Regions from separate parts of the Paeniglutamicibacter sp. GQ140 genome, predicted to be linked through region 4. Evidence: riboswitches for the same ligand, from Rfam matches in the RefSeq annotation. Region 4 holds a riboswitch; each other region holds the start of a gene.
What was found. A riboswitch is a leader RNA that binds a small molecule or an ion and turns the genes downstream of it on or off. The one in region 4 is predicted to bind S-adenosylmethionine.
Positions count from the first base shown of each region.

Region 1: it holds a riboswitch for S-adenosylmethionine, as region 4 does, so the genes downstream of both, AC6CHY_RS10215 (O-acetylhomoserine aminocarboxypropyltransferase/cysteine synthase family protein) here and AC6CHY_RS09355 (hypothetical protein) in region 4, are expected to answer to the same signal.
Region 2: it holds a riboswitch for S-adenosylmethionine, as region 4 does, so the genes downstream of both, AC6CHY_RS00865 (OsmC family protein) here and AC6CHY_RS09355 (hypothetical protein) in region 4, are expected to answer to the same signal.
Region 3: it holds a riboswitch for S-adenosylmethionine, as region 4 does, so the genes downstream of both, AC6CHY_RS10290 (acyl-CoA dehydrogenase family protein) here and AC6CHY_RS09355 (hypothetical protein) in region 4, are expected to answer to the same signal.

Region 1 is NZ_JCAXDW010000006.1:33,291-37,378, forward strand. Features, by position in the region: gene AC6CHY_RS10200 (carbon-nitrogen hydrolase family protein) at 1-20, shown strand, start outside; gene AC6CHY_RS10205 (hypothetical protein) at 245-607, shown strand; gene AC6CHY_RS10210 (CoA-binding protein) at 753-1,253, opposite strand; gene AC6CHY_RS10215 (O-acetylhomoserine aminocarboxypropyltransferase/cysteine synthase family protein) at 1,253-2,626, opposite strand; SAM riboswitch class I at 2,741-2,835, opposite strand; gene AC6CHY_RS10220 (histidine phosphatase family protein) at 2,946-3,509, shown strand; gene AC6CHY_RS10225 (ferredoxin reductase) at 3,528-4,088, opposite strand, start outside.
Region 2 is NZ_JCAXDW010000001.1:187,032-191,119, reverse strand. Features, by position in the region: gene aztD (zinc metallochaperone AztD) at 1-1,259, shown strand, start outside; gene AC6CHY_RS00865 (OsmC family protein) at 1,351-1,896, opposite strand; SAM riboswitch class IV at 1,937-2,055, opposite strand; gene AC6CHY_RS00860 (MarR family winged helix-turn-helix transcriptional regulator) at 2,413-2,916, opposite strand; gene AC6CHY_RS00855 (VOC family protein) at 3,193-3,624, shown strand; gene AC6CHY_RS00850 (FAD-dependent oxidoreductase) at 4,016-4,088, shown strand, end outside.
Region 3 is NZ_JCAXDW010000006.1:51,306-55,393, reverse strand. Features, by position in the region: gene AC6CHY_RS10295 (LLM class flavin-dependent oxidoreductase) at 1-584, opposite strand, end outside; gene AC6CHY_RS10290 (acyl-CoA dehydrogenase family protein) at 661-1,998, opposite strand; SAM riboswitch class I at 2,005-2,101, opposite strand; SAM riboswitch class I at 2,525-2,613, shown strand; gene AC6CHY_RS10285 (ABC transporter ATP-binding protein) at 2,618-3,430, shown strand; gene AC6CHY_RS10280 (aliphatic sulfonate ABC transporter substrate-binding protein) at 3,523-4,088, shown strand, end outside.
Region 4 is NZ_JCAXDW010000005.1:197,955-202,042, reverse strand. Features, by position in the region: gene AC6CHY_RS09365 (App1 family protein phosphatidate phosphatase) at 1-609, shown strand, start outside; gene AC6CHY_RS09360 (acyl-CoA thioesterase) at 610-1,074, shown strand; gene AC6CHY_RS09355 (hypothetical protein) at 1,071-1,505, opposite strand; SAM riboswitch class IV at 1,520-1,644, opposite strand; gene AC6CHY_RS09350 (histidine phosphatase family protein) at 1,691-2,296, shown strand; gene AC6CHY_RS09345 (APC family permease) at 2,372-3,742, opposite strand; gene AC6CHY_RS09340 (amidohydrolase) at 3,739-4,088, opposite strand, start outside.

The DNA of each region.
Region 1 (4,088 bases), on a different contig from region 4:
TGGCCAACCGCCGGCTGTAACAAGGCACTGCCCGGGGAACCCGTGCCGCCGCCGTCCAGGTGCCCGCACGGGTTCCCTTTTGCCTTCCCCCGGGGCCGGCGGATCGGCGCAAGCGAGGCGCCTGTATTAGACCAACGAATTTCACATTTTCCGGCATGTACGCTTCGGGCTCCGCCCACTACTATTGGTGCTCGATGTAACTCCAATTAGGCAGGACAGGGCAGTGGGCAATACCGATACACAAATGAATGAAGCCATCATCGAGGAATGGGCCGAGGCAACGGCGCAGGCCTACAACGACTCATTGTCCGGCCTGGACCTGGCCCGTGTGCCGAAGGCGGTGCGGGCCTTCATTGAACTGTATGGGCAGAGCAAGGACATGACCTTCAACTCCGACTACTCGCCGATCGACTACTTCGAGGAACACCCTGCCTCGGCGATCGGAATCATCCTCGACACCCCCGAGGCCCTGGAGTTGCTGGACGACGACGAGGAGGAGGCGCTCGAGGACATCCTCGGGTTTGCCGAGGCCTGGGCCGAGTTCGATTCGAACCAGCAGCCGGACCTTGGGATCTCCGAGGCCGACGACGACGACACCGAGTGGTAAAGACAGCCATGGCCCGCCGCTGAGCGTCGGGCCGGCACCGGAGACCGGGCGGGAGATCCCGCGGGTTCCCGCCGACGACGAAGGGTCCGTTCCCGAAACCACTTGGTTTCGGGAACGGACCCTTGTTCTTGCGCCGCCGGTCCTGCTAGGCGAGCAGCTGGCGCTTGGAGGAAATGACGCCGGTGTTGAAGCCGGCCAGGCGCAGCCCGCCGTGGAAGCGGGCGTGCTCGATCTTCACGCAGCGGTCCATCACCACGTTCAGGCCGTTGGCCTCGGCCTTGGCCGCGACCTCCTCGTGCCAGGAACCCAGCTGCAGCCACAGGGTCTTGGCGCCGACGGCGATCGACTCGTCCAGGACACCGGGCAGGTCGTCGTGCTTGCGGAAGACCTCCACCAGGTCCGGGGTCTCCGGCAGGTCCGCCAGCGACTTGTAGACCGGCTGGCCCAGGATCTCATCGAGCACCGGGTTCACGAAGTAGACCTTGTACTTGGAGGAGGACAGCAGGTAGGTCGCCACGAAGTAGCTGGCGCGCGAGGGCTTGTTGGAGGCGCCCACGATCGCGATCGACTTGGTGTTGCGCAGGATCTCGAGGCGTTCGGCCGCGTTCGGGCCTTCCCAGGTGCGGATCTGGACTGCGTTGCTCATTACTTGGCTCCCGTCACGGCGGCCGCGCGGGCGGCGTCGATGGAGCAGGCCGCCCCGTCGTAGCTTTCCCCGGCGGGGGCATCTGCCACCTGCTGCGAGGCGGTCAGCGCCTGGTCCAGGTCCCAGAGGATGTCCTCGAGGTCCTCCAGGCCCACCGAGAAGCGGATCAGGTCCTCCGGCACGCCGGCGGCAACCAGCTGCTCGGCGGAGAGCTGCTGGTGGGTGGTGGAAGCGGGGTGCAGCACCAGGGTGCGCACGTCGCCGATGTTGGCCAGGTGGCTGGCCAGCTGCAGCGCCTCGATGAAGGCGGTGCCGGCGGCGCGGCCGCCCTTGACGCCAAAGCTGAACACCGAGCCGACGCCCAGGGGCAGCAGCTCCTTGGCGCGCTCATGGTGCGGGTGCGAGGGCAGCCCGGCATAGTTCACGTAGCTGATGCGCTCATCGGCCTCGAGCCATTCGGCCACGGCCTTGGCATTGGAAAGGTGCGAGTCCATGCGCTGGGGCAGGGTCTCGACTCCCTGCAGCAGCTGGAAGGCCGACTGGGCCGGGAGCGCCGGGCCGATGTCGCGCAGCTGCTCGGAACGCAGCTTGGTCAGGAAGCCGTACTCGCCGAAGTTGTCCCACCAGGAGACGTTGCCGTAGGAGGCCACCGGCTCGGTCATCGCGGGGAACTTGCCGTTGCCCCAGTTGAACGTGCCGGCCTCCACGACGACCCCGCCCAGGGTGGTGCCGTGTCCGCCGAGGAACTTGGTGGCGGAGTGGATCACGATGTCGGCGCCGTGTTCGATGGGGCGCAGGAGGTACGGGGGAGTCAGCGTCGAGTCGACCACCAGCGGGAGGCCCGCGGCGTGGGCGACCTCGGCCAGGCCCTTGAGGTCGGCGATGTCGCCCGAGGGGTTGGCCACGACCTCGGTGTACACGGCCTTGGTGTTCTCCTGGATGGCGGCGGCGAACTCGGCCGGATCCGTGGAGTCGATGAATGTCGTCGAGACCCCGAAGCGGCGCAGGGTCACGTCCAGCTGCGTGATGGTGCCGCCGTAGAGCTTGGAGGAGGCCACGATGTGGTCCCCGGCCCCGGCCAGCGCGGCGAAGGTGATGAACTCGGCGGCCATGCCCGAGCCGGTGGCCACCGCGCCGATGCCGCCCTCGAGGGACGCAATGCGCTCCTCGAATGCGGCCACCGTGGGGTTGCCGATGCGCGAGTAGATGTTGCCGTACTTCTGCAGCGCAAAGAGGTTGGCTGCGTCGTCGGAATCTTTGAAGACAAACGAGGTGGTCTGGTAGATCGGAACGGCGCGCGAGCCGTGCTCGGCGTCGGGGGTGCCGCCGGCGTGCAGCGCACGCGTGCGGAATCCAAATTGGTGTTCGGCCATGGTGGCTTGCGACTCCTTGTCGACTGGTTCTTCGGCCCCGCGCATGCGTGGGGCCATCGCGGCAGGAATCCCGGGATCAATGTCGCTTACCCGTCCGGGTTCGGGCGGAAAGCAGCTCCATCGTTTCTGGCGGTAGCACCGTAACCACCGGCTGTGGCAGGTTGCTGCGGCGTCATCAAACCAGATCTCTCGGCCGCTCGGGATGGTTGTAACAGTCTCTCAATATGTCCGATTGTGACCCAAGTTTGAGTCCTTACGTTGCGCGAGGCACAGCCCGCGCGATTCCCGGCCGCCGCCGCGCAGCGCCTATGCTCGAGCCATGGACACCGCGCTGGCACTGGTACGACACGGGCAAACCGACTGGAACCTCGCCGGGCGCCTGCAGGGGCGCACCGACATCGAACTCAACGGGACGGGCCGCGAACAGGCGCGCGGGGTTGGACGGAAACTTCGGGGCCAGGGCTGGGACCTGGTGCTCGGCTCGCCGCTTTCCCGTGCCGCCCGGACCGCGCAGTTGATCGCCGAGGAGCTTCAGGCCGAAACCGGCGACCCGGTGCCCGAGGTGATCGAGCGCGGCTTTGGCCCGCTCGAGGGCCGGATCATGGCCGAGATTCCCGACGCGGAGGCCAGGCTGCTGGCGGAGCGGACCGAGGACAGGCAGGACGTGCTGCACCGTGCGGTGCCGGCCCTGCAGCGGCTTCTCGAGGCGAATCCCGGGCGCCGCATCCTGGTTGTCAGCCACGGCGCCACGATGCGGATCGTGCGCGACGCGCTCCCCGGCGAACCGTTGGGCACCAAGGTGGAAAACGGGGAAGTGGTCCACATCGATCCGACGCGGCTGGCGGAACTCGTGCGGGAACTGGCGCCGGCGATCGCGCGCTGAGCCTGCCCGGCCCCCCGGCTAGGCGTCGATCACCAGGTCCGTCCGCGCGGTCGAGCAGCACGGCAGGAACTTTCCGGCCTCGATTTCCCGTGCCCGGATCCCGCCCTGGTGGTTCATCTCGACGTCCCCGGAGAGCTTGACGATCTTGCAGGAGCCGCACATGCCTTCCTGGCAGTTCGCGCCGATCCTGACACCCGCCCGTTTGGCCGCGCCGAGGATCTTTTCCTCGGGATTGATCAGGACATTGATGCCCGTGCGAACAAAGGACAGGGTGAGGCTTCCGGTGCCGACGGTGTCGAACGAAGAGGCGTCGGGGGCGGAGGGGTCCGCTGTTTCCTCGGGCTCTGCCTCGGTGGCCGGAACCTCGGAATCGACGGGTTCTGGTGCGGCAAAGTCGGGGTTGGCCGCCTCGAGCGGCATTCCAGTGGCCTCCAGGGTTCCCTCGTCGTCGTAGGCCGGTTCGTAGAGACCGAGCGCGCTGGGCTGGCTTTCGTAGTAGTCCTCCGCGGAATCGGCGATTTCCTCGGCGATTTCTTCGGCGATCTCTCCGGCCAGGGCGACTTCGGCCTCGTATTCCAG
Region 2 (4,088 bases), on a different contig from region 4:
GCCGGTTGCGCATGGGCGCCGGAGCCCTGGGGCTCATGGCCGCCGGAGCCCTGCTGGCGGGCTGCGCCGCCAGCGCGCCAGGCCAGGCCGCACCGATCTCGGGAGCTCAGGCGGCGAGCCCGAGCGCGAAGATCGCCGAGGCCGGATCCGCCACTCCGCGGCTCGTGCTCACCTATGACGGGGGACTGCTGGTGGCGGACGCGCGTGACGGCGCAGTCCTCTCGAACCACAAGCTTGCGGGCTTCAACCGCGTCAACCCAGCGGGCGATGGCCGCCGGGTGCTCGTCTCCACCGCCGGGGGATTCCAGGTCCTGGACTCCGGTGTCTGGTCCGAAAAGCATGGTGAACATGCCCATCACTACACCTCAGATCCCTCGCTGACCGAGCTGGTGTTCCCGGCCGCCAAGCCCGGGCACGCAGTGGTCCACGCCGGGCACACCGCCCTCTTCGACGACGCCACCGGCAAAATCAACATCTTCGAATCCACCCAGCTGGACAACAGGGCCCTGCCCCGCACCGAGGACGTGGCACTGCCCGAAGCGCACCACGGGGTGGCCGTGCGGCTCGCGGACGGGACCCTGCTGGTCACCGACGGCAATGCCGAGGCCGTCAACGCGGTGAAGCTGCTCTCCGCGCCGGATGCCGAGCACCGGCGAACCACCGTGGCCGAATCCCGGCAGTGCCCCGGCGTCCACGGCGAGGCGGTCGCCAAGGACGAGGCCATGGTGGTCGGCTGCGAGGACGGCATCCTGGTCATCAAGGACAAGAAGATCGCCAAGCTCGAGGCGCCTGATGCTTACGGACGGATCGGAAACCAGGCAGGATCCGAGGTCTCGTCCGTGGTGCTCGGGGACTATAAGAAGGACAAGGACGCCGAGCTCGAACGCCCGCAAACCTTTTCGTTGACGGATACCGCGACCAACACCCTCAAGCTCATCGACATCAACTACAGCTATTCGTTCCGCTCCCTGGCCCGCAGTGCCGGAGGGGACGCGCTGCTGCTGGGAACCGACGGCAAGCTGCATGTCTACGACGTGAAGAACGGGAAGGAAAAGAAGGCCATTGCCGTGGTCGGCGCATGGGAAGAACCGATCGATTGGCAGCAGCCGCGCCCGACTGTGCACGTCTCCGGGGGTACCGCCTATGTCACCGAACCGGCCACCAAGGAGTTGCACTTCGTGGACCTGAAGACCGGCAAGGTCTCACGGAGCGTGACCCTGCCGGAAGTTCCCAACGAGATCACCTCGATCAAGGGATAGCGGGAACCCGCGCCCCAAGGGAAACAAAAAAATCGTGGGTCGGTGCCGTTCCCCTCGAACGGCACCGACCCACGATCGGTTCATGGTGGCGCTAGCCGGCGGTAACCAGCTCGACGCTGACAGGGGTCGGGTTGCTGAAGATGTCCAGCACCGGGCAGCGTGCATCGACGGTTGCCTGCAGCTCCTCGTAGCGCTCGCGCGTCTCCGGGCCATCGATCTTGACCGTCAGGCGCACCTCGCCGAAGCCCGGGCGGATGGTTTCCTCGATGCCGAAGAGACCGCGGACATCCAGGTCGGCCTCCGCGCTGATTTCCAGTGAGTCGATCTTGAGACCCAGCTGGTGTGCGTACAGGCGGTAGACCACGACCTGGCAGGAAATGAGGGCGCCGAGGGCAAATTCCACCGGGCTGGCCGCCACGTCGTCCCCGGCCAGTGCCTCCGGTTCGTCGACGATGAAGCGGTGCTTTCCCGCGGTGATTTCGCTGGACACCGAACCGGTGGACACTCCGCTGGCCTTGAAGGTCAGCGCCGCGCTGGCCGTGTTGGCGGCAATGCGCTCGCCCCAGGCGGTGCCTGCCGCGGTGAGCTTTTCTGCGCGAATCTCATCAAGGGTGCTGTCGATCAGGGTTTCGGACATGGAAGTTCGATCCTTTCGTGGTTGGCGCATGCCTTGCACAACGCCATACTTACGCCGATCCGGTTGGGTGGCGTCGAATCTTCACCTGGCGCACCCCGCTATGACGAAGAGGGTTGCGGTCCAATCGACCAGGGCCGTGAATGATTGGAGCTCGTGATTCTGTCTACGAGTGTTGCCGATTCCGTGGCGCCCGCGCAAAGCGCAGCCTTAACAAATCTTCACGATGAAACGCTCTTTCGTCGAACAAGTGCCCGTTCTTTTGCCGATTCGGGCCAATGCGGCGAATGGATCAAGGCGTTGGAGGCAGCATGGCGAAGAAACCACGCCGCGTGCCGGGGCCGATTTCACTGCCGGGAAACGCCATGGGAGCCCGTGCTATCCGGCAATCGGCCGGGTTCGGAACGGGCGGTCGTCCCGGGGGCGAACAGGCGACATGGATGCGCCCAGACTCGCCGACGCCGTCGGCCCCGACCCTTCCAGGTGGAGGGCCGGGGCCGGGGAACGGTTTCGCGCCAGTCAGCTTTCGCGTGCCGGGGCGTCGTTGGCGTTGAGCTTGGAGAGCAGGTCGGCGAAGCGCTTGATTTCCTCGGGGTCCCAGGAAACGAGCCGGTTCCTCAGCAATTGGCGCGACGCCGCGCTGGAGGCAAGATAGCCCGCACGCGCGGGTTCGGTGATGCTGACCAGCATGGCCCTGCCGTCGCGCGGATCCGGAACGCGGGTGACCAGGTCCTTGGCCTCGAGCCATTTGATCATCCGGCTCATGGTCGCCTTGTCCACCTGGAGTTCCTCGGCAAGGATGATCTGCTGCTGGGCGTGCTCGCGCGCCAGGATGGAGAGCACCTTGTAGCCCAGCGGCTGAAGTTCAGGATGGATCGCGGCGGCGCGCTTGCGGATGGCCTGGCGCGCCTTGACGACCATGATTGAAAACTCTTTTTCCACGTCCTCGATCAATGGATCAAGGGTTTCGTGATCAGTTGCCGATCCCGGGTCGGGTCGGGATTCGGAGAACGGTGAAGTCATGGGAATCATTTTAGTGGCGATCCGCCGATTCGAATCCTTCGCGACGGCGCGTTTGCCATTTCCGCGCGCCGGCGTTTTGCCTGCGTGGCGCCGCGCCGGCCCGGGCCTGTCCGCGGTGTTGACCTCGGCTGTTGCCCACGAACCCGATGCGGCAGTTCCCGCCGGGTTGGACCCCCAGCGAATTCACGGCAAACTATCGGTCCGAAGGCTTCACGGATCCGGTTGCGGCGGGCACAATTGCTAATTGTTGAACACCGCCAAACGATGGAGAACACCATGGGCACGATTCTCAACCCCTACATCAGCTTCCGCGATACGGCGCGTCCCGCGCTCGAGTTCTACCAGTCGGTATTTGGCGGTGAACTGGATTTGCGCCCCTTCGCGGACTACGACTTCGCCAAGACCGGCAATCCGGAGGATGACAACAAGATCATGCACGGTCACCTGCGTGCACCCAACGGCCTGAACCTGATGGCGGCCGACACCCCTGCCTCCATGGAGTGGAAGGGCGGCACCGCCATCTCCGTCACGCTCAGCGGCGACGACAAGGACGAAATGACCGCGTATTGGAAGAAGCTCAGCGAGGGTGCCACGATCGGCGAGGAGCTGGCCGAGGCCCCGTGGGGAGACTCGTTCGGCATGCTCACGGACAAGTTCGGGGTTGACTGGATGGTCAACATTGCCGGGCCCGGGAACGCGGGGCAGTAAACGCCCGTTCCGCAGGCGAGGGGGCCAACGTCACCAAGCCAGCATGAAAAATGCGTGGGTTAGACCCTGGGCGGTCCAACCCACGCATTTTTGCGTCGATGGCGTGAGGGCGACAGCCAGCGAGCACGGGTGCGTCCTGGCTGCGGCCGCTTCGCCTGGACCACGCCCACCCTGCCTTTGTCAGGATCCGGTTTCCTTGGCCCTTCGACGGCGCTGCCCATATGTTTCCATGTCGTAGTCGTTGCCGAAGGCTGCACGAAATGGGTGTTCAATCCGGTCAAGGATGTGCGGCCTTCGGCCCGTTCGGCGCGGGCTTCCTTGACCTCCAATCCGCAGCGAACCAGACTCAACCGTAGTCAACACCGTATTTCCAGGAACAGAGGATGCCCCGATGGAACACGAACTCGATCTCATAGTCATCGGCTGGGGCAAGGGCGGAAAGACGCTTGCCGGAACCATGGCCC
Region 3 (4,088 bases), on a different contig from region 4:
AAGACACCGCGCTCGGCGTCGCGAACCACGGCGTCTTCTTCCCAGGAACCCTCGAGCAGCTTGTACACGACCTCGAGGTATTCGTCGGCGTGGTTGTAGCGCTCGTCGTGCTCAAGCTGGTCTTCCTGGCCCATGTTCCGGGCGGCGGAGGGCAGGTAGCCGGTCACGACGTTCCAGCCGATGCGGCCCTTGGTCAGGTGGTCAAGGGTCGCCAGGCGGCGGGAGAAAGGGTACGGGTGTTCGTAGGAGGTGCTGGCGGTGACGCCGAAGCCGAGGTTCTCGGTCACGGCGGCCATCGCGGAGACAAGCATGAGCGGGTCGTTGACCGGGACCTGGGCGCCGGTGCGCAGCGGCACCTCGTTGGAGCCGCCGAAGACGTCGTAGGTGCCCAGCACGTCGGCGATGAAGATGCCGTCGAACTTGCCCTTTTCCAGGGTCTTGGCCAGGTTGGTCCAGTAGGATAGGTCCTTGTAGCTGGCGGACTGGTCCTTGGGGTGCTTCCACAGTCCCGGGGACTGGTGTCCGACGCAGTTCATGTCGAAGGCGTTGAAGCGGATCTGGCGTGGGGCGGGAGTCGTGCTCATGTTTATCCTTCGCGAGGTGTTGGGAGTTGCGGATCCGGTGTTGTGCGGATCAAGTTGATGTGGGGCTCGTGTTGTTCTACGGGATGCCGGTTCCCTGGGTGGCACCCACGTCGCCGATGGCGTTGAGCTGCTGGGGCGCCGTGCCGTTGACCTCGTAGTCGCCGATGATGCGAGACTTGTAGATCGCGGGGTTGTGGGTGGCAACGGTGCGCGCGTTGCGCCAGTGCCGGTCCAGGTTGCATCCCTTGGCGGTTGCCGAGGCACCCAGTCCGTCAAAGAGCTTGGTCGCCGCGGAGAGCACCAGCGGCTGGACGACCGCCTGGGCCCTGTCCGCGGCGAGTTCACACACCGCGAACCGCTCGGCCGGGCTGAGCGATACATCGGCCAGCGCGACCTCGATCTCCGCCACGGCGGCCAGGACGATGGAGTCGACCGCGAATGCGGTGCCGGAGACCTCGCCGACCAATTGCAGTACCTGGGGTTCTTCGCGCACCGGAACACCGGTCCCGGTGCTGAAGCTTCGGGTGCGGGCCTGGACCGAGGAGCGCATGTCGTTGAGCACGGCGCGCGTGATTCCCGCCTGGACCCCGAGTAGCACCAATTGGAAGATGGCGGATTCCGGGTCGTTGACCTGCTGCTCGTCGGGAAGGATCGTGTCCACCGGGACATTCTCGAACGTGGTTGAGCCGGTGCCGGTGAGCTGCTGCCCGAATCCGTCCCAGTCGTCAAGGATCTTGACGCCGGAATGCTGCGTGGAAACCACGGCGATCTGCCTGCCGGCACGGGCGGGGTGCGCCACGGCGACTGCCACCCAGTCCGCGTAGATCGTGCCGGTGCAATAGTATTTTTCGCCATTGAGGATCCAGCGCTCGCCCTGCTTGGCAATGGTCGTGTTCAGGGTGCCCAGCCGGTTTCCGCCGCGCTCGGTGTAGGCGTTGCCGATAATTTGCCCGGCAACGATGCGCTCGACCCAGCGGTGGCGCAAGGCATCGTCTTCCAGCTGCAACACGGATTCGACGAAGCCGATGTGCGAGCGCCACAGATGTGCCACCTGGGAATCGGCTTCTGCCAGTTCGATGAGCAGGCGGAACAAGTCGGACACGCTGGCACCGTAGCCGCCCTCGGCGACGGGGATGCGCAGCGCCCCGAACCGCACCCGGTTCAGCCAGCCAACCGGTTCGAAGGGCAGGGTCCGGTTGGCGTCGCGCTCACTGGCCCCGGAGGCGATCCTGGCGAAGACCGGGCGGAAGATCGCGGCCAACTCGTCATAGTGCCCATTACGGGGAACGCCCGGAGTGAGCTTGAGCAGGTGCCGGGCCGGGGTGTCGCCGGTAAATGCGTCGAGGTTGACGGCACCAAAGATGTTGGGGTCCGCTTCGACAGCGTGTGCATGTGCAAAGGAATCGACAGCCATGAATTCTCTCCATCGGTTCTGGCGTGAGCACCTACCGCCCAATTAAGGGGAGGGGTTGCTGCGGCGTCATGGAGCCAGATCTCTCGGCCGCTCTGGATGGTTGTTGGTCATATTTCTACACGCCTCGGCGAAGCGGTGACAACCCGCTTCGTCACAATTGACGGTTGCGTCACAGGGCAAAACGGGATTCGCTGCCCGCCGGGGCAGGGGCGAAGCACCGGCGCACCGGCATTCCACCAGCCATTCGTTCGACGACGGTGGGCGCACGGTTGGAGGCCGCGGAACCAAATGACCCACACGACCCTTGGCAAGCATGTGCGCGAGATCCCGGGGTCCACACGGACGATCCCCGGACCGGATCCGATTGCCCGAAACCTCCAAAGCACCACAAGTTGAATGATCGAAAGTCCCGTAGATTTCCGTAGATAATTCGACGCATGGTCATTAAATTCCACCCCGTCGAACATTCGGTCACATTACGGCGGGCTTGCTCCTGTGACGCCGCATCGACTTTGATGGTGGTCATAACCCATCCCGAGCGGCCGAGAGATCTGGCTCTATGACGCCGCAGCAACCACCTCGTCGAGGCCGGTGCTACCGCCAGTCCGATGGAGAGATCATGACTTCCACGCTTGACCACCCGACGTTTGTCGCACCGACAAGTGTTTCCAGCAACGCGCTTCGCGTGACATTCCAGGGCGTTGGCCGCAGCTTCGGCGGTCGCGAGGTGCTGCACGATGTCGACCTCGAGGTCACCCCGGGAGAAGTCGTGGCAATCCTCGGCCCAAGCGGCTGCGGCAAGTCCACATTGCTCCGATCCGTGTCCGGGCTGGACCAGCCATCCGCCGGGCAGGTCCTGATCGACGGCACCGCTGTCAACGGACTGGACACCCGCTGTGCGGTGGCGTTCCAGGAGCCACGCCTGCTGCCATGGAAATCCGTGACCAACAACGTTTCCTTGGGCCTTCCGGCGGGCACCGACCGCACCACCGGTGCGGCACGCATCGCAGAGCTGCTCGAACTCGTGGAACTCGATGCCTACAGCGATTTGCGCCCGAGGGAAATCTCCGGCGGCATGGCCCAGCGCGTCTCGCTCGCCCGGGCCCTGGCCCGACGCCCCGGCGTCCTGCTCCTGGACGAACCGTTCGGCGCCCTGGATGCATTGACCCGCTTGAAGATGCAGGATCTCCTGCTGGACATCCACAGCGCGTACCCGACCACGGTCTTGCTGGTCACCCACGACGTTGACGAGGCACTGCAGTTAGCCGACCGCATCGTCGTATTGGGACGCCCGGACGGCGCAACAGCCGCAACCGTCACCCAGCTCCTCACGGTCCCGGGGTCACGTCCGCGAAACCGCAACGATGAAAGCCTCGGCCGAATGCGCAGCTCACTTCTTGCATCGCTCGGCGTTGACGCACACCGCCACTAAACCGGCACCCAAGCACCGTCACTTCACACCACTCGCATCTTCTGAACGAGCGTCCTTCTTGTCGTGCGTTCACCCATTCAAGGAATTCACCCATGAACCGAAACCTTTTCTCACGCCGCACTCTCATTGCCACCTCCGCGCTGGTTGCCGCCACCGCGTTGCTGACCGGTTGCGCCGGCGAGGGCTCGGGCGCTGCGGAAGCCACGACCCTCAACATCGACTTCGCCACCTACAACCCGTTGTCCCTGGTGCTCAAGGAAAAGGGATGGCTGGAAGCCTCGCTGAAGGAACAGGGCGTCACCGTCAACTGGGTGCAGTCGGCCGGTTCGAACAAGGCCAACGAAGCGCTTCGCGCGGGGGCAATCGACGTGGGATCCACCGCGGGTTCCGCCGCCCTGCTGGCCCGGTCCAACGGTTCCCCGATCAAGACCATCGACATCTACTCGCAACCGGAATGGGCCGCCCTGGTTGTTGCCAAGGACTCACCCATCAAGGACGTGAGCGAACTCAAGGGCAAATCGGTCGCCGCCACCAAGGGTACCGACCCCTACTTCTTCTTGCTGCAGGCCCTGGAGCAGGCAGGTCTCGGCCCGGATGACGTGACCGTGGAGAACCTCCAGCACGCCGATGGCCGCGCCGCCCTGGAAAACGGTTCCGT
Region 4 (4,088 bases):
CTCTCGGATGTGGACGACACGGTCGTGGTCACCGCGCTGCCGCGCCCGCTGCTGGCGGCCTGGAACTCCTTCGTGCTCTCCGAGCACGCCCGCCTGGCCACCCCGGGGATGCCGGTGATGATGGAGCGGCTGATGCGCGACAAGCCCGGCGCCCCCACCTTCTACCTCTCCACCGGGGCCTGGAACGTGGCCCAGACCCTCACCCGCTTCCTCTCGCGCAACCTCTACCCGCAGGGCCCCCTGCTGCTCACCGACTGGGGCGCGACCGAGCGCAGCTGGTTCCGCTCGGGCATGCAGCACAAGGCCGACCAGTTGCGGCGCCTCGCCGCCGAGTTCCCGAACATGAAGTGGCTGCTGATCGGCGACGACGGACAGCACGATCCGTACCTCTACGCCGAATTCGCCAGGCGCTACCCGCACCATGTCGAAGCCATCGTCATCCGCCAGCTGACGCCCTCCGAGGCGGTGCTGGCCGGCGGGCGCAGCCAGGGGATCCTGAACTCCACACCCGGGGTGCCATGGGTCTACGAGCCGGACGGGGCGCGCATTGCCCAGAAGCTGGAGGCGCTGGGCATCATCTGCCCCGATGACCAGGCAAGGATCGACTGAATGCCCGAACAGAAGATCCGCGTCGAGGTCCCCATGCGCTGGGGGGACATGGACGCGTACGGCCACATCAACAACGTGAACCTGGTTCGCATGATGGAAGAGGCACGCATTGCCGGGTTCGGGGTGCCCGGCGGCACCGGAAAGCCCGGCATCATGCCCCAGGTCGACCTGTTCTCGACGGTCCCGGAGAACACGCAGATCCTGGTCGTCGAGCACCGGGTCCGCTACCTCAAGCCGCTGGACTACCGCAACGTCCCGGCCCACGTGGATTTGTGGATCAGCACCATCAAGGGCGCGAGCTTCGACATCAGCTACGAGTTCCACGATCCCGTGGACGGCGGGGTGTGCGTGCGCGCCGCCACGACCCTGGCATTCTTTTCCGTCGACGAACAGCGCCTGTTGCGCCTGAGCCCGGGCAACAAGGAAGCGCTGGCGCGCTACGCCGCCGATCCGATCTTTCGCTAGGACAGCTGCAGGTCGGCCGTGAGGGACTCGAAGTCCCGGGCCAGTGCCTCGTCGCGCTCGAAGTTGCAGGCCGACAGCGGTTCGGTGCTGAACGAGAAGTAGCGCAACCCGGCGCTGTGCCGCGGGTCCGCGGGAAGCGCGATCGCGCTGTTGTGGAAATTGACCCGCCCCAGCGACAGACCGGGGGCCGGCTGCGGCGCAACGCGCAGCAGGTGGGAAATCTCCGGCAGGTCGTGGGCGAACACCTGGTGGTGCGTCCCGCCGGCAAAGACGTGCAGCGTCAGTCCGTGGGCCATCGACATCGCGACCTCGACGTCCGCGGGGGCCCACAGCGTGGGGCGGGACATGAGGCTCCTGATGGCGCGGGGGTTGGTGCGGTGCCCGGAGTGGAACGAGGTACAGGTGTCGGTGGAACGTGACTGATTGCGCAAGGGGCGGCGCCTTTCGTGTGCTCTTGTCCCCAGGGCAGCGGCTGCTGCCAGGACCGCTTCGTCATCCGAACCACCCGTGAAGCATGGGGTTGGTGCGCGCGCCGGGTCGGAGCCCAAGTCTGGCGTGCATCTCGTGAAGCTGGATTCATCGTACCAAATCACCGGCGACGATTTAGAGTGAATGAATGAGACTCATCTTGATCCGCCACGGGCAGACCGCCTCGAACGTGGCACAGGCCCTGGACACCGCGGCCCCCGGCGCCCCGCTGGATGAGACGGGCCTGGCCCAGGTTCGGGAACTCGTGAAGCGGCTCGGTGCTGAGGATGTCGACGCGGTTTTCTCCTCGCCGTTGCTGCGCGCCAAGATGACTGCCACGCCCCTGGCCGAGTCGCGCGGCCTGATCATGGCCGAGCATGCGGGATTGAGCGAGATCTCCGCCGGGGAACTGGAAATGCGCAACGACCCCGAGGCCCAGCTGGCCTACCGCGACGTTTTTTTCCGCTGGCTCTCCGGCGACCTGGCAGCCAAGGTTGCAGGCGGCGAAGATGCACACACCGCGCTGGAGCGCTTCAACGTGGTCATCGAGCAGGCCCGCGCCGCGGGGACCGGGAAGCTCGTGGTGGTCAGCCACGCAGCCATGCTGGTGACCTGGCTTGCGTCCAGGAGCACCAACTTCGACCCCGGCTTGCTGCGTCCGACGCCCCTGGCCAACACCGGCGTGGTGACGCTGGATGCGGCAGCCAAATCCCGCTGGACCATGCGCAGTTGGCAGGACCGGCACCTGGACTAGAAGGTCCCGCCCCGCAAACGGCGGTGCCGCCCGCACGATGCCGGAACTTCGTGGGGCGGCATTTCCGGGTCGGCGTCAGTCCTCGAAGGAAAGCTTCGGCGGGGTGGTGCGGAAGCCCTTGGTGCGGATGGCCAAAAAGCCTATTCCTGCCGCGAACCACATCAGTCCCACCACGAGGCTGACGCCGGAAAGCGAGGTCCACAACCAAATGGTCAGCGCGAATCCCACCAGGGGCATGAGCAGGTAGAGCAACACCGAGCGGGCACCGCGCGACTTCGCATCCATGAAGAAGGTCTTGATGACCGAAAGGTTCACCATGGAGAACGCAACCAGGGCCCCGAAGCTGACCACCGAGGCCGCAGTCTCCAAGCTGACGAAGAGGTAGGTCAGCGACACCGCGGAGACTACGAGGGTGGCATAGACGGGGGTGGAAAAACGGCGGTTGAGCATGCCCATGCGGCGCGGCAGCAATCCGTCGCGGCCCATGGAGTACAGGATTCGGGTCACGCTGGCCTGCGAGGCCATGGCCGAACCAAATGACCCCACCACGTAGACCGCCACGAAAATCGCGGTGAGCACCGAACCGCCGACCCCTGCCATGAGCTCGACGCCCGCGGCATCCGGGTCGGCGAAGGTGGTGTGGTCCGGGTGGATCAATGCCCCGGCCCAGCCAACGACGATGAAGATCAGACCGCCGGCCAAGGTGGTGAGCACGATCGCGGCGGGAATCGTCTTGCCGGGATTCCTCGCATCCTCCGACAAGGTCGAAATAGCATCGAATCCCAGGAACGAGAGCGAGAGGATGGCAGCGCCGGAGAAGATTGGGCCCAGGCCGTCGGCGCCAAAGGAGAACGGTGCCAACAGGCTTGGGGCATCGGCGTTGAGGACCTGGTTGAGCACCAGGGCCACGAAGACGCCGATCATGAGCACCGAGGAGGCGACCACCGTGGCGCTGAGCCGGCCGATGAACTTGATGCCGATGATGTTCAGGCCCAGCACCAGCACGAGGGACACCAGCGAGAACGCCCAGGCGGGAACCGCGGGGAATTGCGTGTTGAGGTAGATCCCGATGAGCAGGAAATTGATCATCGGGATGAACAAGTAGTCGAGCATCAGGGTCCAGCCGGTGGCAAAGCCGACAGTTCCGCCGAAGGCCTGCTGGGTGTAGGCGTAGGCGGATCCGGCTTGGGGCACGGCCCGGGACATCTGGGCATAACTGAAGGCGGTGAAAAGCATGGTCACCAGCCCCACGATGTAGGCGGCCGGCAGATGTCCGTTGGTCACCCCGGTCACCACGCCGTAGGTGGTGAACACCGTCACGGGTGCCATGTAGGTCAGTCCGAAGAGCACCAGGAAGGGAATGCCCAGGACCCGCTTGAGCTCGGTGGGACGGGAGCCGTGGATGCTGCCGACTGCAGGGACGTGGGCCGAGACCTTGGTGTTCATCGTGTTCCTTCCAATATTCGATCGGGTGCTGCCAAATAGGTGGGGTTGCCTGCGAGCCAGGTGCCAAGGACCTTCACGCCGGCCACGTCGTGTTCCGCGCTGGAGCGCGGATCGCTCTCCAGCCAGACCAGGTCCGCGATCTGCCCCGCTGCCAGGGTTCCGCGTTCGTGGTCGGCAAAGGCCTGGTAGGCCACCTGGGTGCTGTAGGAGTCCAGGGCATCGACAACGCAGTAGGGGGCCCCGGCCAGCGGAGGAACGTCGGGGTCGGCCAGCCCTGTGCGGGTCACTGCCGTGCCGATGCCCAGCATCGGGTGGTGGTGTGTGACGGGCCAGTCGCTGCCAAAGG